2 regions of the Actinoplanes sp. NPDC048791 genome follow, and region 1 is predicted to be linked to the other one. Evidence: riboswitches for the same ligand, from Rfam matches in the RefSeq annotation. Region 1 holds a riboswitch; the other holds the start of a gene.
What was found. Region 1 has a riboswitch for cobalamin ahead of AB0C29_RS33415 (ATP-binding protein). Riboswitches for the same ligand answer to the same signal wherever they lie in the genome.

Region 1 (4,446 bases):
TGTTCATCTTCGGCGGCCGCGACATGGGCGCGGAGTACTTCGCAGGCTGGGTGACCGAGAAGGCGCTGTCGGTCGACAACCTCTTCGTCTTCCTGGTGCTGCTCAACAGTTTCAAGGTGCCGCGGGCCGACCAGCAGAAGGTGCTGCTCTTCGGCATCGTCTTCTCGCTGATCGCCCGGACCGGCTTCATCTTCCTGGGCGCGGCGCTGATCAACTCGTTCGCCTGGGTCTTCTACCTGTTCGGCCTGATCCTGCTGATCACCGCGGGCAACCTGCTCAAGGGCGACGACAGTGAGGACCGGTCGGCCGACAACGTCATCATCCGGCTCGCCCGGCGTTTCCTGCGCACCTCCGACGACTACGACGGCGACAAGCTGTTCACCGTCCAGGACGGCAAGCGGGTGCTGACCCCGATGCTCCTGGTCATGGTGGCGATCGGCGGCACCGACATCCTGTTCGCGCTGGACTCGATCCCGGCCATCTTCGGTCTCACCCAGAGCGTCTACCTGGTCTTCACGGCCACGGCGTTCTCGCTGCTGGGCCTGCGCCAGCTCTACTTCCTGCTGGACGGGCTGCTGGACCGGCTCATCTACCTCTCGTACGGGCTGGCCGCGATCCTGGCCTTCATCGGCGTGAAGCTGATCCTGCACGCCCTCCACGAGAACAATGTGCCCTTCATCAACGGCGGCGAGCACATCGACGTGGTCGAGATCAGCACCGGGGCCTCGCTGGCCTTCATCATCGGCGTGCTGATCATCACGGTGATCGCGTCGCTGCTCAGCCCCAAGGGCCGGGCGCAGACGTACGTCGCGGCGGCGCGGCGGCACGCGACCGAGTTCCTCGACATCGAGACCGACCCGCGCTACTGCGACGAGATCTACCACAAGCTGCTCGACGAGGAGGCGCACCTCAAGCGGCTGCCGGAGAAGTATCGGGCCCGGATCCGCCAGGAGGACGCGCTGATGGACCTGCTGCGCCGGGCGCACCGGGTGCACGACGAGCGGGTCACCGCCGGCACCTGCTTCGTCAGAGTCTGACCAGCTCGGGAGCGTCGGCCGGCTCCGGCCGGTGCAGGCTGTCGCCCTCGATGTCCACCCGCGGCGTGATCCGGTCCAGCCAGCGCGGGAAGGCCCAGGCCCGGCGGCCCAGCAGGGTCAGCACGGCGGGCACCAGCGTCATCCGTACGACGAACGCGTCGATGAGCACCCCGAGCGCCAGCCCGAAGCCGATCGCCTTGATGGTCGGGTCGTCGATCAGCACGAACCCGCCGAAGACGGCCGCCATGATCAGCGCCGCGGCGGTCACCACCCGGGCGCCGTGCCCGACCCCGGCCACGGTCGCCGCGGTCGCGGTCGCGTCACTCGGGGGCCCGGCGTGCACGAAGTCCTCGCGTACGCGGGACACGATGAACACCTCGTAGTCCATGGCCAGCCCGAAGAGCACCCCGGTCATGATGATCGGCAGGAAGCTGACCAGCGGCCCCGGCCGGTCCACGCCGAACAGGTCCGCCGCCCGGCCCAGCTGGAAGACCGCGACCGTGATGCCGAAGGTGGCCCCCGTGGTCAGCAGGAAACCGGCGGCCGCCTTCAACGGCACCAGCACCGAGCGGAACGCCAGCAGCAGCAACAGGAACGACAGCCCGATCACCACGCCCAGGTACCGGGGCAGGGCGGCGGTGAGCTTCTGCGATACGTCGACGCCGACGGCGGTCGCGCCGGTGACGGCCACGCTGGTGCTGCCACCTGGTCCGGGCCGCGGTCGAGGGGGTGTGCCAGCAGCTGGCGCTGGTCCGGGACACGTTCGCCGACGAGGGCATCGCGATGACCGAGGTCCGGGCCACCGGCGGGGCGGTCGCCTCGGAGCTGTGGGTCGGCATCCTGGCCGCGGCGCTGGACCTGCCGGTGGCGATCGCCGACACGCCGGAGGGGACGGCGCTGGGCGCCTGCCTGCTGGCCCGGCACGCGCTGGGCGAGCTGCCCGACCTGGACGAGGCGGCGGCGCTGGTGGCGATCACCGAGCACGAACGGCCGGACCCGAAGAACGCCGACCTGTACCGGCGGATGCGGCCGCTGGTGGAGCAGTCGGCGCTGGCGGTCACGGATGTGCTCAAGGAGCTGGACAAGCTCGCTCCGGAGCCGCTGCCGGACACGGAGAAGGCGCTGCCGGGGGTCGGCTGAGCGGCTGTTCCCCGCCCGGGGCCTTTCCCGGCCCGTGGCCTTTCCCGGCCCGGCGGCCGGCCCGGGATCCTTCCGACCGAGGGCCGGCGGCCGGGCCGGGGGCGTTGAGCTGGGCGTGGGCCGGGTGGTGAGGATGCCCACGCGGCCCCGCGTTGACGGCGTGCCGGGCCGTGAGAAAGAGTGGCTCGCGAGCGGCAGTGGAGGAACCCGGTGGGAGACCGGGACGGTCCCGCCACTGTGACCGGGGTTCGTCCCCGGAAGTCAGGAGACTCCGGCCGCTCGTACCTTCCACACGCGGGCGCGGACCCGCGGAAAGGACCGGGCGTGACGCCGTACCCGTTCTCTGCCGTCGTCGGCCTCGACGACCTGCGGCTCGCGCTGCTGCTGACCGCTGTGTCCCCCGCCGTGGGCGGGGTCCTGGTCCGCGGCGAGAAGGGCACGGCCAAGTCGACGGTCGTCCGCGCCCTGGCCACCCTGTTGCCCGAGGTCGACGTGGTCCGCGGCTGCCGCTTCGCCTGTGACCCCGCGGCGCCCGACCCCGGCTGCCCCGACGGACCGCACGAGCCCGGCGCGCCGCACGGCCACCGTCCCGCCACGCTGGTCGAGCTGCCCGTCGGTGCCACCGAGGACCGGGTCGTCGGCACCCTGGAGATCCAGCGTGCGCTCGCGGACGGCGTCAAGGCGTACGAGCCGGGTCTGCTCGCCGCGGCCCACCGCGGCGCTCTCTACGTCGACGAGGTCAACCTGCTGCCGGACCACCTGGTGGATCTGCTGCTCGACGCGGCGGCGATGGGCCGCGCCCACGTCGAGCGCGACGGGGTGTCGGTCAAGCACGCGGCCCGGTTCCTGCTGGTCGGCACGATGAACCCCGAGGAGGGCGAGCCCCGCCCGCAGCTGGTCGACCGGTTCGGCCTGGTCGTGACGGTCGCCGCCCCGCGCGACGCGAAGCTGCGGGCCGAGGTGGTCCGGCGGAGGCTGGCGTACGAGGCCGGCCCGGAGGCGTTCGCGGCCCGGTTCGCGGCCGACGAGAAAGCCCTGGCCGAGCGGATCCTGGCGGCTCGGGAGCGGGTGCCGTTCGTGCAGCTGCCGGACGCTGAGCTGGACCGGATCGCCCGGGTGTGCCTGGCCTACGGCGTCGACGGGATGCGCGCGGACATCGTCGTGGCGCGGTGTGCAGTGGCCCTGGCAGCGTGGCACGGCCGCGATCGGGTGACGGCCGAGGACATTCGGGATGCGGCGCGGCTGGCGTTGCCGCATCGGCGTCGTAAGGATCCGCTTGATCCGCCGGGTACGGATGAGGAGCGGTTGGAAGAGGCGCTGGACCAGGCCGCTCAGGATGATCCGGACGACGATCCGCCGCCTGGTGATGGTCCTGACGGGCCTGATTCCGGTGGTCCTGATTCCGGTGGTCCTGATTCCGGCGGTCCCGATTCTGGCGGGGCTGACTCTGGTGGTCCGGATTCCGGCGGTCCCGGCTCCGGCGCTCCTGGCTCCGGCGGTCCCGGCTCCGGCGGGTCTCCGCGAAGTGACGAGCCTTCCGGGCCGGTTGAGCAGGCTCCGGGGGATGCCGCCGCTGAGGCGCCGGCTGATGAGCAGCGCAAGGTGAGCGGGGGTGCGGCGGCTCAGGCGGGTGTCGCCTACCGGCCGCGGACGCTGCGGATCTCTGCTCGCGGCGAGGGCGGGCATGCCGGGCGTCGGTCGCCGGCCTTCGCGCGGCGTGGACGGGTGGTCGGCTCGCGGGTTCCGCGCGGCAAGCTCGCCGGTGCGCCGCATCTGCCGGCCACTTTGCGAGCTGCCATCCACCGCGGTGCCCTTACCGGACCCGTGATCGTTCCGCCGCCGGCGCGTCGAATTGCCGCGGCGGGTGCGCAGGCCGGCCGGCCGCCTGTCTCCGGTGCCGCTTCTCCGGCGGGCAGGCGGGCCGAAGCCGTGCGCCGGATGGGGGTGGTGCAGCCGCGTGACCTGCGGGAGGCCGTGCATGTCGGGCGTGAGGCCAACCTGGTCCTGTTCGTCGTGGACGCGTCCGGGTCGATGGCCGCACGGAAGCGGATGACCGTCGTCAAGACCGCTGTGCTTTCGCTGCTGCGGGACGCGTACCAGCGGCGGGACCGGATCGGCATGATCACCTTCCGGGGGTCGACCGCGGATCAGGTGCTGCCGCCCACGTCGAGCCATGAGGTGGGGGTGCTGCGGCTCGCCGGGTTGCGCACCGGTGGGCGTACCCCGCTGGCCGCCGGCCTCGGGCGAACGCCGACGAGACGGTGGCCCG
Region 2 (16,250 bases), on a different contig from region 1:
ACCCACGGCGAGGGCCTTGCGGACGGCGAGGTCTCCGGTGACCGGGTTGTTCAGCGGCAGCATCACCCCGCGGTAGTCAGCTGTCGGCACCCGCTGCACCGTGTAGCCGGCGGCGTTGTCGAAGCCGGCGGCGAGCTTGGGAGCCAGTTCGGCCGCGTCGAACTCGCCCGAGCGCATCCGCTGCGCCCGGACATTGTCGTCGGCGACGAACGCGACGACGAGTTTACGGTTGGCGGGTCGGCCGCCCCAGTAGGTGTCGTTCGCGGCGAGCACGAGACGGTCACCGGCGGTCCACGACTCCACCTTGTACGGTCCGGTCCCGACGGGCTGCCGGTTGAAGGCAGCCTTGTTGATGTCCTGCCCGCTGAGTGCCTTGGCGGGCACGATGCCCAGGGTCAGTCGCTGCAGGAACGGCGCGTAGGCGTACTTGAGGGTGAACACGACGGTGGCCGGGTCCGGTGCGGTGACCGCGGTGAGCATGTCCAGGTCCGAGCGCAGCGTCGAGTCGACCTTCGGATCCAGTACGGCCTGGTAGGTGAACACGACGTCCGCCGCGGTGAGCGGGGTGCCGTCGTGAAAGGTCACCCCGGAGCGCAACGTCGCCGTGACCGTCCTGCCGTCCGCAGAGACGGTGGGCAGTTCGGCCGCCAAAGCCGGGACCAGCGCGTTGCCGGCGTCCCGGGCGACGAGACCGTCGAAGATCAGTGACGCGCCGTCGACGCCGTAGTTCAGCACCGGGTTCAGCGTGTCCGGCTCGCCGGCGGTCGCCACCACGAAGGCTGCGTTCGCCGCCGATGATCCCGGCGCGGCCGGCGTCGAGGAGCAGGCGGCCAGCAACAGGACGCCGGTGGCCGCGGCTGCGAGACAGCGCGCGAGAGGCTGCGATCGGACCATCACAGGGGTTGACTCCCAGGGTCTGGGCAGGCCGGTATCACCGGCCGGCGAAGGCTTCTGGCGCGATCGGAAACTGCTACCGCCATGCTGACGCAGTTGCATAGAACTTGCAATAAGGCACCGGGCTCAGCGGTCGAGAGGCGTTCATCACCGTGGTCAACTCCACCCACGGCGGCTAGGGTGGCGCTGCCGTGGTGTTCGGGAAGCCGGTGTGAAACCGGTGCGGCCCTCGCCACTGTGATCGGGAGATCTGCGGCCCTCGTCGTTCGCGAGGTCACTGAGCGCCAGCTCGGGAAGGCCGGCCGCAGACGCACATCCCGTCAGCCAGGAGACCGGCCACGGCACCGAACGACCCCTCCACGAGGTGCTGGAAGGCGGTCCCCATGCGCGTGCGCGCTCTTCGGTCCCCTGTGTCCTGGCGCGCTGCCGCGCCGTTGTCCGTCCTGATCGTCCTGCTCGCGGGCTGCTCCGCCACCGCGGACGAACCCGATACCGCCCCGTCCGCGTCGACCGGACCGGTCACGCTCGCCAACTGCGGTGCACCCCTGACCGTCACCAAGCCGCCGGCCCGAGCGGTCACGATGAACCAGCCCGCCACCGAGATCATGCTGGCCCTGGGCTTGCAGGACCGGATGATCGGCACCGCCTACCTCGACGACGCGATCCTGTCGCAATACGCCGCCGCCTACGGCAAGATCCCGGTACTGGCCAAGGAGTACCCGTCGAAGGAGAAGCTCCTCGAGGCCGAGCCGGACTTCGTCTACGCCTCGTTCTCCAGCGCTTTCATCGATGAAGGTGCCGGCGACCGGGAGAGTTGGGAGAAACTCGTTCATCGACAGCAACTATCCGGGTGCCCGCGTAACCGACGCGACCGGTCAGCCCCGTTTCTTCCGCGGTAGCGGCACCTCCCAGGCCGCGGCCGTGATCTCCGGCTCCGTGGCCTTGCTGCTGCAGCAACGGCCCAAGCTCACTCCCGACGAGGTCAAGGGACTGCTCGTCCAGACAGCCGACCCGCTGCCGGGCGCCGACCCTGTCTCCACCGGCGCCGGCCAGCTCGACATCGCCGAAGCTGCTGCGCTGGCCGCACCGAGCGACAAGGCCAAGCAGAAATTTGCTTCCGCGACCGGGCTCGGCACGCTGCAAGGCGCCCGGGGCGCCAGCTACGTCACCGACTCCGTCACCGGCATCGCCCTGCTCGGAGAGAAGGACATCTTCGGCAAGCCCTGGGCGGCCGCCATCTGGGCTTCCAATGCCAAGAGCGGCAAGGCGTGGACCGGCGGCACGTGGAACGGCACCGCCTGGGTCGGCCCCGGCTTCACCGGTACCTCTTGGGCGACCAGGACTTGGGCAACAGCGACATGGTCCTCAAACATGTGGACCGGACGCTCCCGGTCTGGCAGCACGTGGACCGGACGCTCCTGGTCAGCAGGCGTCTGGACCGGGCGTTCGTGGTCCGCGGGCACCTGGACCGGCCGATCATGGAGCGGCCGCAGCTGGAGCTGACACGCAGACAGCCGGGGCCGAGCAATGTTACGACCAGGCGGGTGACTACGGCCTGCCGGCTGACGTACTCCCGGGTCAACCTCAGCGCTTGCCGTCCCGCCGAGCCGGGAAGGCCCCGACACCGACGGCGATCGGCGGGACGACCGCTGCGACCAGCAGCCAGGCGCCCAGAACGTCACTGGGCCAGTGCACGCCCAGCGCTACCCGGCTGACCCCGACAGCGATTGCCCAGGCACCCGTCACGCCGGCCAGCACCAGTCGGTCCCGCCGCCGGCGCAGCAGTGGCCATCCGACGATGACCGCGATTGCGGCGGCGGCTGCTGCGGCGGTGCTGTGCCCCGAGGGGAAGGACCAGCCGGACGCCGAGGTGAGCCAGCCGGCCGGCCGCGGGCGAGCCACGTTGACCACGATCAGCAGACGGAGCCCGACAGTGACCAGGGCGGCCACGGCGACGAAGGCCGCCTGCCGCCACTCGCGCCACCGCAGCAGCGCGAGACAGGCCACCGAGGCTGCCGGGGCGAGATATGTCGTGCTGCCGGTTCGGGTGATGGCGGACATCGTCGACAGCCAGAGCGGATGCTGCAGGCCGAACCGGTGGGCTCGGCCATTGACGGCCGTGTCGAGGTGCTGCAACATGCCCGGGCGGCTCAGCACGACCAACATCAGCACAACGAAGGCCAGTGCCGCCAGGCCGGCGACCATGAGTGCGATTCGGTCGGCCCGGCGGTGTTCGAACAGACGGAGGGTCACCCGCCGACGGTATCCCCTACACCCTGTAGGTTTACTGAACCCGGGGACGGCGACGCGGGCTATCCTGAGCCTCGTGAGGTTGACGAAATGGTGAGCGCAGCAGAGGGTAGGCGTGCCCCGGGCTCGTTGGAGTCCGAGGTCATGGGGTTGCTCTGGAGCCGCGGTGAGCCGTTGACGACAGCCGACGTGCAGAGCGCGATCGGCGGCGACCTCGCCTACAACACTGTGCAGACGATCTTGATCCGGCTGCACGAGAAGAAGCTCGTGCAGCGGCGCAGGGCCGGTCGCGGGCACGTGTACTGGCCGGTTGAGGACGCCGCCACCGCGGCTGCGGGGCGGATGCGGGCCGCACTCGCGGGCCTGCCGGACCGGCATGCCGTCCTGCAGCAGTTCGCCGCATCGCTGGATGACGACGACGCGGCCACGCTGCGTAAGCTACTCACCGACACGGATTCCGGCCGACCGTGAACGTCGCGATCTATCTGCCGCTGCTGCTGGCGTTGCCGCTGACTCTGAGCGCCGGCCGGCTCGCCGGCCGGGGCGCACCCGGACTGCTCGCTCGTGGACTGACCGGGTTCGGCCTCATCACGGCGCTGTGCTCGACGTGGTCACTGACCCTGCTGGCACTGACCCTGCTCGATGACGTACCGCCACTCGCCGCTCTGGACAACCTTCCCGGTGTGGAGCTGCCCGAACCGGTACCGGGCCCGGTTGCGCTGCTCGCCGCCGCGCTACTGGCCTGGGGCGGCCTGCGGCTCATCCGTGACGTCCGGATGCGCACCAGCACACACCGCCGCTTGCGGGCCGCCGGCAGCCCGCATGACGGCTTGGTGGTGGCCGACTGGTCAGCCCCGCTGGCCGTGGCGGTCCCGGGTCGGCCGGGACATCTGCTGGTGACCAGCGGCATGCTGCGGCTGCTCGACACCGACGAACGGCGGGTCCTGTTCGCCCACGAGCGCGCCCACCTCGCCCGTGGCCACCATCGTCTCGTCGCCCTGACCGCCGCCGCGGCCGCGATGAATCCCCTGCTGATCCCGGTCCGGGCGGCGGTGGCTTACCTGGTCGAGCGATGGGCCGACGAGGACGCGGCTGCGGCCGTCGACGACCGTGGCCTGACCGCGAAGGCCGTCGCCCGAGCCGCCCTGGCGACGATCGACACGGAACCGGTGCCCGGACTCGGCATGCACGGCGGAACCGTCGTCCATCGGGTCCGAGCCCTCGTGGAGCCCTCCCCCACTCCGCGCCGCCGCCGTCTGCTGGGTCCTGGCCTGCTCGCCGCCGGCTGCCTGGCCGCTTCCGCCGTAGCGACGACCGAGTTCGTCGCGCTGGCCCGCGCCTGGCTCTGAGCGCACGATCAGCGACTTGCCCAAACGCCGCGCACTGCCGCCGCACGGGTGGCGAAACCGGTCGGTCGCAGGCCGTACATCTCCTGCAGAGTTCGCAACAGCCCGTAGTGGTCGACACGAGCCGGATACCGGCCCGGCCGCACTCCGGCGCCGGCCATGATCGTGGCGATGTGGTTGCCGCCCGTGCGGTTGTCCTCGTCGAAGGTGAGAATGAACAGGCTGTTGTGGGTGCTCGCCCAAGCGACGTACGGTGCGAACTCCTTTTTCAGCCAGGCGTCGGCCTCCGCTTTGGGGCAGTCGTGCATGTCGTGGCAGAGGTCCGGGATGACGAACGCCACCGTCGGCAGCTTGCGGTAGTCGCGCGGAAAGGCCGTGTACGGCTGGTGCGCGCTCGCGGGGACGTTGCTGAAGTTCACCCAGGGGACGTGCCGTCGCACATATCGGCCGTGCGCACATCCGTGCCAACCGGCCCGGGGCAGGCCTTCGGAGTAGCCCGTGAAGCGGTAGCCGGCATCGATCAGCTGACGGCCCAGGTTGGGGCGCGCGCCGAGGTTGTGCGGGCAGTTGTTGTCCCGTACCCCTTGGGTCGAGCCGGAGAACAGCGCGAGATAGTTCGGCTGGCTGGGATGCGTCTCGGCGTAGAACCGGGTGAAGTTCGCACCGCTCGCGGCCAGCGTGTTGACCCACGGCACCTTCTTGTCACCGATGACTGCGTCGTACCGCTTGTTCTCCAACATCACGATCACCACGTGATCCGGCCTGGTGACGGCACTGACGGAGGCCACCGCAACGGAGGGGTCGGGGTTGTCGGCCGTGGCCATACCGCCGAGCAACAGGGCGGCGGCGACGGCCGCGCCCGTTCGTCTGGTCCACGTCATGACAGTCCCCTGATCTCGCCGCTTTCTCCCTAACTCCTACATCTTGTAGGTATCCGCCCGATTCCTGTACTGACACGCCGGAAGGGTCAGTGGAGTTCCGCCTCCGCCCGGCGCGAACGACGGCGGGCCCGTAGCAGCTCGACGGCGATCGGGGCGACAGAGACAACGACGATCGCGATCAGGATGAGTTCGATGTTGGACCGCACGAAGCTGTCCTGCCCGAGGAAGAACCCGAGGATCGTGACGCCGCAGCCCCACAACGTGCCGCCCAGCACGTTGTAGATCAAGAAGGTCCGGTAGTGCATGCGGCTCGCGCCCGCCACGATCGGCGTGAAGGTACGCACGATCGGCACGAACCGCGCCAACACGATCGACCGTGCCCCGTAGCGCTCGAAGAATCGTTGGGCGCGGGTCAGATTCTGCTGCTTGAACAGCTTGGAGTTCGGGCGGCGGAACAGCGCGGGCCCGAACCTTCGGCCGAACAGGTAACCGAACTGATCGCCCAGCACCGCGGCGACCGACACCAGCAGGCACATCAGCCACAACGGCTGGTGCAGGTAGGTGCCGTCGGCCAACAGCAGACCCGCGGTGAACAGCAGGGAGTCGCCGGGCAGGAAGAAGCCGATGAGCAGCCCGGACTCGGCGAAGACCAGGAGCAGGATGCCGATCAGCCCGAACGTGGAGATCAGCCATTGCGGGTCCAGGAACGAAGGCATCGGTGACATGCCCTTTCACATCGACAGACAGCTGACCTGAGCGTTCACACGTTCCCGTGAAAAGAAACCTTAAACCTACAACCCGTAGGAGAAGCCGTAGCTCGCGCTGAGGCTAGGGCACCGAACCTGTGATCGGCCCTTCACCGGTCACCGCCGGGTCGGTGAAGTGATCTCGCGAGCCACAGCGCGCGGATCAGCACGTTTGCGGCGCTGCCGCAGACCGGCTTGGAGACCGCCCTCGAGAGCGCGGCACTGATCAGCGGTGGCGCTTGTGCTCCGTCGAGTCGACGACCGACGCCGGCGCCGCTGACGATTTGTCGTTGGCGTTGTTGCAGGGCCCGTCCCGCAGCGACAACCTGATGCGCATGGCGGCGCCGACATCGAGATCGTCCACCAGGAGCACGCCACCATGGGCCGTGACGATGTCCCGGGCGATGGGCAGACCCAGCCCGGTTCCACCACCTGCCCGCGAACGGCTGTCGTCGAGGCGGACGAACCGGTCGAAGATCCGCTCGCGGTCGGCGGGCCCGATCGGCGGGCCGTCGTTACCGACGACCACTTCCGCGACGCCGTCCACCGCCCGTACCGCCAGCTGCACCGACCCGGCGGCGTGCCGCGCCGCGTTGTCGACGAGATTGCGCAACACCCGATGCAGCGCATCAGGATCACCCACCACCCGCACCGGCTCGATGGCCGCGTCGACGGCCAGCCCAGGATGCTCCAGGACGATCCGCTCGCGTTCGGCATAGGCCAGGTCGTCCAGGTCGACGTCCTCGCGACGCACCTGCAAGCGGTGGTCGTCGACGCGGGCCAGCAGCAACAAGTCCTCGACCAGCCGGGCCATCCGGGCACTCTCGCGCCGGATCCGGGCCACCGACCGGGCCGGTGCCGCATCGAGATCGGCGCCGTCCAGCAGGTCGGCGTTGGCCTGCACCGTGGCCAGCGGGCTGCGCAGCTCGTGACTGGCGTCTGCCACGAAGCGGCGCTGCGCCGCGGACGCGGACTCGATGCGGTCCAACATCGTGTTCATCGTCGAAGCCAACGCGGCTATCTCGTCGTCCGCGGCGGGAACCGGCAGGCGCGCGTGCAGATTCCGGGAAGTGATCGACGCCGCCTGCGCCCGCATGTTCTCGACCGGGTGCAGCGTGCGCCCGACGAAGTAGAACGTTGCAGCTCCCACCAGGATCGCGAGCAGCGGCAGCCCGACCAGCAACGCCGCGATGACCGCCTCGGTGCCGTCGTCGACGGTGTCGAGCGACTCGCCGACCAGCACGGTCCGCACACCGTCACGGGTGCTCACCCCCACCGCCACGATCTGAAACGGTTCGTCGTGGACGAACGCCAGGCGTCGCTGTTCAGAGACACGCCGGCCGGCGCCGGGCCGCAGCGCGGAGATCGGCGCCTGCCCGGCGAGCGCGTCCGACGCCGCCGCCACCCGGCCTGAGTCGTCGACGACCTGTACGACTGTGCGTTCGCGCGCCGACGGGCGTAGCAACGCGCTCAGATCGCCCTCGCCGCCCTGCAGCACGGCGACCACCTGGCCGGCCCGGTCGGTGGCGGTAGAGGTGACGTTGTCCACCAGCACCGCGCGCGCGGTGATCAACAAGACGCCGCCGGCCAGCAGTGACGCGACGACCACCACCACCGCCGCGGCCAGGGCGGAGCGCAGCCGGACGCCCAGCCTGCGTTTGAAGCGCCGGACCACCGCCACCTTCCGCATGACCTCACCGTAACGACCCGGGTGCTGAGTACCGGCTGAAAGCCCCCGCAGCACGCGGCTTGATCAGCGTGTTCAGCGCGTCTTCAGCCACGATGGTTCACGCTGACCGGGGACAAGGGGGTCGACATGCGGGTGCTGGTGGTCGAGGACGAAGTGGAACTGGCCGAAACGATCCGCGACGGGCTCGCCGCCGAAGGGTTCACGGTCGATCTCGCCCGCAACGGCGTCGACGGACTCTGGAGCGCGACGGAAACACCCCACGGCGTTTACGACGTGCTGGTGCTGGACATCATGCTGCCCGGTCTGAACGGCTACGAGATCTGCCGCCGGCTACGCGAGCGCGGCATCTGGACGCCGGTCCTCATGCTGACCGCCAAGGACGGCGAGTACGACCAGGCCGACGCGTTCGATCTCGGCGCCGATGACTATCTGATCAAACCGTTCTCGTTCGTCGTGCTGATCGCCCGGCTGCGCGCCCTGGTACGGCGCGGCGCACCCGAACGTCCGGCGGTGCTGCGGGCCGGGGACCTGACTCTCGACCCTTCGGCCCGGCGAGTCGCCCGCGGTGACGCGTCGATCGCCGTCACCCCGCGCGAGTTCGCGATGCTCGAGTTCCTACTGCGCCATCGCGGGCAGGCGATGACCAAAACCGCCATCCTGGAGAACGTGTGGGACGCTCACTTCACCGGCGACCCCAACATCGTCGAGGTTTACATCGGCTACCTGCGCAAGAAGATCGACCACCCGTTCGGGCGCACCGCGATCGAGACCGTCCGCGGCGCCGGCTACCGCCTCGCCACCGACGGCGGCTGAACCGCGGGCAGCTGATTCCACAGCGCAGAGACCTCAGATCGTCGATCACCACGCCGATGTGACCCCATAGTCTGCGAACGCAGCACAGCCTTGGGAGGTAACCGGAGTGGGTCGGTCACAGCGGGTCCGCCGCGCCGCGGCGGTCGGTCTCGCCGTCGTGCTGCTCGCTCTGACAGCCCTCAGCGTGCTCGGCGCCGCCCGCACCCGGGGTTCGGCGCAGACCGCGGGCCGGTCAGCGATGCTCGCCGAGGCCTACAACCGTGCCTACAACGCCGTGGCCGCCGAGGAATCGCTCGAACGCAAATACCGCCTCGAACCCGGCCCAGACGTTCGTGAGCGTCACCGCCAGGCCGGCGCCGACCTGCACCAGGCACTCAACGACGTCTCTCTGCGGGGAACCAGCGATGACCGTATGCGGGTGGCCTCGCTGGAGTCGATGCACGGGGACTATGTGACCGCCATTTCCCGGATGTTCACCGCGGTGGACGCCGGCGATCCGGCCACCGCCCTGCTCATCGACAACAACGAGGTCGATCCCACCTTCACCCGCATCAGTGACGTGGTCCAGGCGGCCACCGACGCCCATGCGCGCGCGGCGCAACAGACCCTGCGCGACCTGCACCGGGTGGAGAGCGTCGTCTTCGTCACCACCGTCGCCGGTTTCGCGGTGGGGCTCGCACTGCTCGCCGTCTTCACCGCTGTCACCGTCGGCTACCAGCGCGCGCTGCTGCGGCAGTCCGCCGAGAGCCGGCGCCGGGCTCTGCACGACGACCTGACCGGTTCGGGCAACCGGGTGCTGCTCGCCGAACGGCTGGCCGACCTCCCCGGCGCCGGCGGCGACGTCGCGGTCCTGACCCTCGACCTGGACCGGTTCAAGGAAGTCAACGACGCGCTCGGCCACACCCACGGCGACGACCTCCTACGGCAGGTCGCCCAGCGGGTTGAGGCCACCGTCCGGACCGGCGACACGGTGGCCCGGCTCTCCGCCGACGAGTTCGCCGTCCTGCTGCCGGCCACCGGCGCGGACGAGGCGCTCGCCCTGGCCGGCCGGCTGACCGACGAGCTCCACCGCAGTTTCGTCGTCGGCGGCATCAGCGTCGACGTGGAGACCAGTATCGGTGCGGCCGCCTCGACCGGACCGGGGGCCACGGGCGCGCTGCTGAGGCACGCGGAGATCGCCCGGTATGCGGCCAAGGAAGCCAAGACCGGGGCGGTCCTGTACGCCCCCGACATGCACAGCGGGGACACCGCCCGCCTGCAATTACTCGGCGACTTGCGCCGCGCGCTGGACGCCACCGACCAACTCGAGCTGCACTACCAACCCAAAATCGATCTGCGGTCGGGCGCGGCCTGCGGGGCGGAGGCACTGCTGCGGTGGCAGCATCCCGTACGCGGAGCAGTCTCACCGGCCGAGTTCATCCCGATCGCCGAGACCACCGGCCTGATCAACCGGCTCACCCTCCACGTGCTGCGCCACGCCGTCAAGCAGGGACGGGCCTGGCTCGACGCCGACCGGCCCACCGCTATCGCGGTCAACCTCTCCCCCCGCTGCCTGCTCGACCCCCAGCTGGTCGAGCAGATCACCGGGCTGCTCCACGAGGTCGACCTGCCGGCCACGCTGCTCCGCCTCGAAGTCACTGAAACCGCCGTGATGGCCAATCCCGCCCTCGCGCTCACCACCCTGAACCGGCTGCACGGCCTCGGAATCAGCCTGTCCATCGACGACTTCGGCACCGGATACTCATCCCTGTCCTACCTCAGACGCCTGCCGATCGACGAGCTGAAGATCGACAGAAGCTTCGTCTTCGCCATGGACAGCAACGCCAACGACGCCGCCCTGGTCCGCGGCGCCGTCGACCTCGGCCACAACCTGGGCCTCACCGTGGTCGCCGAAGGCGTCGAAACCGCCGCCCACGTCGCGGCTCTCCGCCAACTCGGATGCGACCTCGCCCAGGGTTTTCACTACGCCCGGCCGATGCCCGCCGCGGTCCTCACCGACTGGCTGGAACAGCAACCCGCACACCCGGGTACGGACGTCCTCGCGATCAGCTGAGGACCCGCTGCCGTCGTTCATCTCGTCGGACCGGACTCGCCTGGTCGCAATGGCCGCACTGCCTCAGCCGCGAGTGCGCGACCGTAGCGGGAACCACACCACCGGTCCCACCAACACCAGGGCGATCGGAACTTGCACAGCGGTCAGGCTGTTGGTGCAGCCGTGAGGTGATGCCTTCCCCGCGCCGCCCGACCACGGACAACCACCCAAGTCCTACAAGTCGTAGGTGTACCATCTGGTGGTGTTTTGTCCTGGTCGATACACGGTCGGAACGGAGTCCGCTCATGCCCCAGCCACACCTGCCCTTCGGAAATCCGCAGATAGATCTGCCTTCAGCTGACGAGGCGACCGAACGACTACGCGACTTCGTCGCCAAGGTGCCGGCCATCACCGTCGGCTTCTGGGTGGTGAAGATCCTCGCCACCACGCTCGGCGAGACCGGCGGCGATTCGCTGTCCATGTCGATGGGCCTGGGCTACCTCACCAGCACCTTCATCTTCGCGATCGTCTTCCTGGCCGCAGTCGTCCTGCAGGTCCGAGCGGCGCGATTCAACCAGTGGGTCTACTGGTTCACCATCATCGCGACCACGACGCTGGGCACCACGATCGCCGACTACGTCGACCGGGACCTGGGCGTCGGTTACCCGGGCGGCACCACCATTCTGATCATCTGCCTGCTCGCCTCCTTCGGCTTGTGGTACCGGGCGACCGGCACGATCGCGGTGACCAGTGTTCAGACACCACGCACCGAAGGGTTCTACTGGCTGACCATTCTGTTCTCACAGACGCTGGGCACCGCCCTGGGCGACTGGACGGCCGACACGATCGGCCTCGAGTACACCGGCGGCGCGCTGCTGTTCACCGCCCTGCTGGCGGTCATCGCCGCGGCGTACCGCTGGACCCGTCTGTCGCACACACTGCTGTTCTGGGCGGCGTTCGTCCTGACCCGGCCGCTGGGCGCCGTGGTCGGCGACTTCCTCGACAAACCCCTCGCCAAAGGGGGCCTCGCCCTGGATCGGTACGCCGCCTCCGCCGTCCTGCTCGCGGCCGTCGTCGCGATCCTGGCCATCCGGCGTCAGCATCCCGCCGCCCGGCCCCACTAACCGGCGTCGACAACCGCGCGGACATCCGGGCAACGGCGCCGTAGCTGGTCCTCGAGTCGCTGCCGCAGCGTGACCTGCGCCGCCGGGCAGCCGTGACAAGCACCCTTCATGCGCACCGTGACAACTCCATCGCGGACCTCGAGCAACTGGATGCTGCCACCGTGCGAGAGTGCGAGGTCGCCGACGGCGCCGGTGAGCAGCGCCTCGGTTGCAGCCCGCAGAGGTTCGTCGGCGGTGTCGCCGCCAGCATCGCCGGCGGCCCAGCCAGCCGGGTGGTCGAGGGCCGCGTGCAGGGCAGAACGAACCCGCGAGCCGTCGCCCGCCCAGGACCGGCCAGTCGACAGGGTGGTCACGACCGCGGCCGTCTCCACCTGGATGTCGGCGAGCACGCCCTCGGCAAGCAGGGCGGCCACCGGCTCCGGCACGGTCGCGGGTACGCCGGTGAAAGGCAGCACCCCCGCCGGTGTGATCCAGCGCAGCCGGTCCGGCCGTCCCGCGCAGGGCTGAGGGTGGATGGGGATCATCAGCCGCTCCCGGTGACCAGCGCGGTGACCGTTCTGGCGAGGAACGCCATCAGCCAGGCCAGTGTGGTCAGGTAGGTGAAGGCCACGAGAGGCCATTTCCAGCCACCGGTCTCCCGTCGCAGGATGCCGACGGTGGCCATGCACTGCAGGGCGAACGCGAAGTAGACCAGCAGCGCCGCGATGGTGGGCGCGGTGAAGACGGGCTGCCCGGCGCGCGGCCCGTCAGGATGAGTCATGGCGCGCAACGCCTGTGCCGGATGTTCGGGGTCCTCAGCGGCGGCGACCTGGCCCAGGGTGGCGACGAAGGTCTCGCGGGCGGACTGGGCGGACAGCACGCCGATGTTGATCCGCCAGTCGAAGCCGAGCGGGTCGAACACCGGCGAGACCAGACGACCGAGTCCCGCAGCGTAGCTGTGGTCGGCGACATACGCGGAGACCGCGGTGTCGTTGGCCGGGTCGACGCCGTGCGCGCGCAGGTCGGCGTCGCCGTGCAGGGGCAGGTTCAGCAGCAACCACAACGCGACGGTGGTGGCCGCGATGATGGTCGAGCACTTGCGGACGAAGGTCCGCGCCGACTCCCACATGGCGATCAGCACGGACCGCAGGGTGGGCAGCCGGTAGGGCGGCATCTCCATGTAGAACGGCATCGTCGTGCCGCGGCGCCCGCCGATCTTCTTGAAAGCCCAGGCGGCGAGCATGGCCGACACGGCACCGAGCAGGTACATGCCGAACATGATCAGACCTTGCAGGCCGAGCGGCCCGACGTGCGCCGACGGGTCCACCAGCAGGCCGATCATCAACACGTACACCGGCAGGCGGGCCGAGCAGGTGATCAGCGGCGCGGCCATCATCGTGGCGAGACGGTCCTTGGCCGACGGCAGGGAGCGGGTCGCCATGATGCCGGGGATCGCGCAGGCGAACGACGACAGCAGGGAGACAAAAGCCCGCCCTTCCAGCCCGGCCCGGGCCATCACGCGATCCATCAGGAACGCCGCCCGGGACATGTAGCCGACGCCCTCGAGGAAGGCGATCAGCAGGAACAGCAGCATGATCTGCGGGACGAAGACCACGACCGAGCCGACCCCGCCGATGATGGCGTCGCCGAGCAGACCGGCCAACCACGGGTTGGCGACGTGCGTGGAAACCAAGCCGGACAACCATCCGAAAAACGTCTCCACGTATCCCTGCAAGGGCGCGGCCAGCGTGAACACCGTCTGGAAGAACAGCACCATGACGGCGATGAAGACGATCGTGCCGGCCACCGGGTGCAGCAGCACCGCATCGACCCGCTGGGTCACCGTGTGCCGCCCGGGTGACCGGTAACCGGCGAAGGCGAGCACGGACGTCACCCAGGCGTCCAACTCGGCGCGGTCGGCCGGCGGCGCGAGGACCGGCGCCGACCACGAACGCCATCCGATGATCACCTCGCGCAACCGGTCGATGCCCTGCCCGCGGTTGCCGACCACCCGGATCACGGGCACGCCGAGCGCCTCCTCGAACGCCTCCACGTCCAGGCTGCCCTGCCGCGCGGTCAGCTCATCGGTGAACGTCACCACCACCGCGGTCGGCAGGCCGCGGCCGAGCACCTGCGCGACAAACCTCAGCGACCGCCGCAACGTGGTGGCGTCGACCACGGCCAGCACGGCGTCCGGGCGCCGCTCCCCGTCGATCCGGCCGTCCAGCACGTCGACCATGATCTGCTCGTCCGGGCTGATCGGCTCGAGGCTGTAGGTGCCCGGCAGATCCTCGATCAGATAATCGTCGCCGGCGATCCGGCTCGTGCCGATGAAGCGGGACACGGTCACCCCGGGATAGTTCCCGGTCTTGGCGCGCAGCCCGGTCAGCGCGTTGAAGACGCTGGTCTTTCCGGCGTTCGGGCTGCCGGCCAGGGCGATCCGCGGCGTCGTGACGTCAACGCCGCCTCCCCCGCCGTCGGCGTCGTGGCATTGGGCACTCATCGGCGGATCTCGCGGACCAGCAGGTAAGCCGCCTCCGCGCGGCGTAGGCAGATGTCGTAGTCCCTCACCCGGTAGATCAGCGGGTCTCGCAGCGGTGCCCGGCGTGCGACCTCCACCTCCGTGCCCGCCGCGAAGCCGAGGTCTTCCAGGCGCCGCACGATCGACGGCGGCGCGGCCACAGCGAAGCCCGTGAGCAGGGCACGGCAGCCGGGTGCCAGCTGAGCAAGGGTCACGACCTGGCCCGGAGGGCGGGCATCGCCGGTCATCCGGGGCGGCCGGACGGCCGCGGGGGTTCCTCGAGTCACCCACCCACTATAGGTAAGGCTACCTTTACCACCTACATCCTGTCGGACAAATGTTTCGTGACCTGTGCGGGAAACGGTGACCGTCGTCCGTCAGCGCGGTAGATGAGTGACGCGTACCTCGGGATAGGGGCTTTTGCTGGTATTCAGCGCTGCGGATTTGTGGCCGAGCATCGCCTGGTCGAGGAACGTCGTCACCAGGGAGCTGGTGATGGTGAGCGCTCGCCGCCCGTCGAGCGAGCCCAGCGCGAGGAATCGGCGCAGCGGCGTCGCCAGGTAGTAGGCGGCGTAGTCGGTGAAGTCGAAGTGCGCGGTGCCGTCGATGGTGAACGCCCATACCGGGCCGCTGCTCGCGGCGATCAACGACTGTGCCACCGCGAGGTCGTCTCGGTCGTCCGGGCCGGACGGGGTGCACCCGCCGGTCACGCAGGAATTCTCATGACCCAGAACCAGCGTCGGTGAGTGCAGACCCTTCCGGGCGACGGGACCGAACTGGGTGCCGTCCATGTCGACCGCACCGGCGCAGGCCGGATCACTGCGGCACGCTTCCAGTGCCGCGGCCCCACCGAAGGAATGACCGATGTAGGCCACCCGGGTGGCGTCGATGTGACCCGCGAGGGCCCCGCCGCGATCAAGCGCCGCAACTTCGGCGGCAACGAAGTGGGCGTCGGCCGCCCATATCCCGACGAGCCGGTCGGCTTGCGCGCCGGGTTCTCCGGAGTGGCTGCCCAGCTGCGGTGGATTGCCGGCCTTCTCGGCACCGACGATCCTGCCGCCGAGCACGGTCAGGTTGGCGCTGTAGGTGGGAGTGACCGCGGCGACCATGAAGCCGTGCCCCGCGAGGCTTTCAGCGAGCACCGAGTACTGCGGGGCGGAAAAGCCCATTCCGGGTTCCAGTACCACGATGGGGAATCGCCCGGGGGCCACGGGCGCATATTCGTACGCGCCGGTGCGGATCGCGGTGAAGTCGGACTCGGCCCAGCCCACCGGAGCGGCAAGATGCAGTTGCACCCAGGGTCCCGGCGTGTACGGCGCGGGGCGCATGTCGCCGCCCGCGACAGCCGGGTACCACAACCAGACGGCCAACCGACGCGGCTCGCCGGCGGTGGGTGCGAGCGGGTCGACGCGAGCCGGGTCGGTCCACTCCACCCGCGAACGTCCCACCAGATACGGCCCGGATGCGACCGGGAGCGCGACGGGCCTGACATGGCGGACGGCAACGTATGAGACATAGCCGGCCACGATCAACGCCATGACGATCGCCACGATCCCGAGACGGCGCACGACCCGCCGGCGTGATTTGGTCAAGACACCCATGATGGCCTCAGCGTAGGTACAGCATGCCCGCGTTGCAGGACGCGCCCGGTCGCGTCGGCCGGGCGGCAGGTATCACCTTTTCGGCATGGTCAGCCCGTCCGGCGGGGCCGGCTCCAGGGACCGTCGCGCGTGCCGGCTGACGACCACCGTCAAGCCGGCGACGACGGCGATGAGGACCGCGGCCGCGATGTCGCCCGGGTAGTGCACTCCCACCCACACCCGTGAGAAGCCCACGATGAGAGCGGCCGCCGCCAGGACCAGACCCCAACCGCGGTGCAGGAACAAACCGACGCCGACGGCCAGTGCGAAGGCCGCGGTGGCGTGGTCACTGGGCAGCGACACTCCCGGTTCGTGGGCGACCAGCTGGTGGACG

Region 2: another riboswitch for cobalamin. It lies ahead of AB0C29_RS03085 (hypothetical protein); the one in region 1 lies ahead of AB0C29_RS33415 (ATP-binding protein).

The regions. Positions count from the first base shown of each region.
Region 1 is NZ_JBEZGQ010000643.1:29-4,474, reverse strand. Features, by position in the region: partial or broken gene AB0C29_RS33430 (TerC/Alx family metal homeostasis membrane protein) at 1-800, shown strand, start outside; partial or broken gene AB0C29_RS33425 (MMPL family transporter) at 1,027-1,728, opposite strand; gene AB0C29_RS33420 (FGGY-family carbohydrate kinase) at 1,767-2,177, shown strand; cobalamin riboswitch at 2,343-2,471, shown strand; partial or broken gene AB0C29_RS33415 (ATP-binding protein) at 2,502-4,446, shown strand, end outside.
Region 2 is NZ_JBEZGQ010000017.1:12-16,261, forward strand. Features, by position in the region: partial or broken gene AB0C29_RS03080 (ABC transporter substrate-binding protein) at 1-894, opposite strand, end outside; cobalamin riboswitch at 1,070-1,250, shown strand; gene AB0C29_RS03085 (hypothetical protein) at 1,305-1,793, shown strand; gene AB0C29_RS03090 (S8 family serine peptidase) at 1,684-2,397, shown strand; gene AB0C29_RS03095 (phosphatase PAP2 family protein) at 2,479-3,147, opposite strand; gene AB0C29_RS03100 (BlaI/MecI/CopY family transcriptional regulator) at 3,235-3,615, shown strand; gene AB0C29_RS03105 (M48 family metalloprotease) at 3,612-4,493, shown strand; gene AB0C29_RS03110 (alkaline phosphatase family protein) at 4,502-5,371, opposite strand; gene AB0C29_RS03115 (VTT domain-containing protein) at 5,458-6,087, opposite strand; gene AB0C29_RS03120 (ATP-binding protein) at 6,344-7,807, opposite strand; gene AB0C29_RS03125 (response regulator transcription factor) at 7,934-8,620, shown strand; gene AB0C29_RS03130 (bifunctional diguanylate cyclase/phosphodiesterase) at 8,727-10,673, shown strand; gene AB0C29_RS03135 (hypothetical protein) at 10,958-11,776, shown strand; gene AB0C29_RS03140 (NifU family protein) at 11,773-12,300, opposite strand; gene AB0C29_RS03145 (ferrous iron transporter B) at 12,300-14,258, opposite strand; gene AB0C29_RS03150 (FeoA family protein) at 14,255-14,563, opposite strand; gene AB0C29_RS03155 (hypothetical protein) at 14,654-15,868, opposite strand; gene AB0C29_RS03160 (phosphatase PAP2 family protein) at 15,950-16,250, opposite strand, start outside.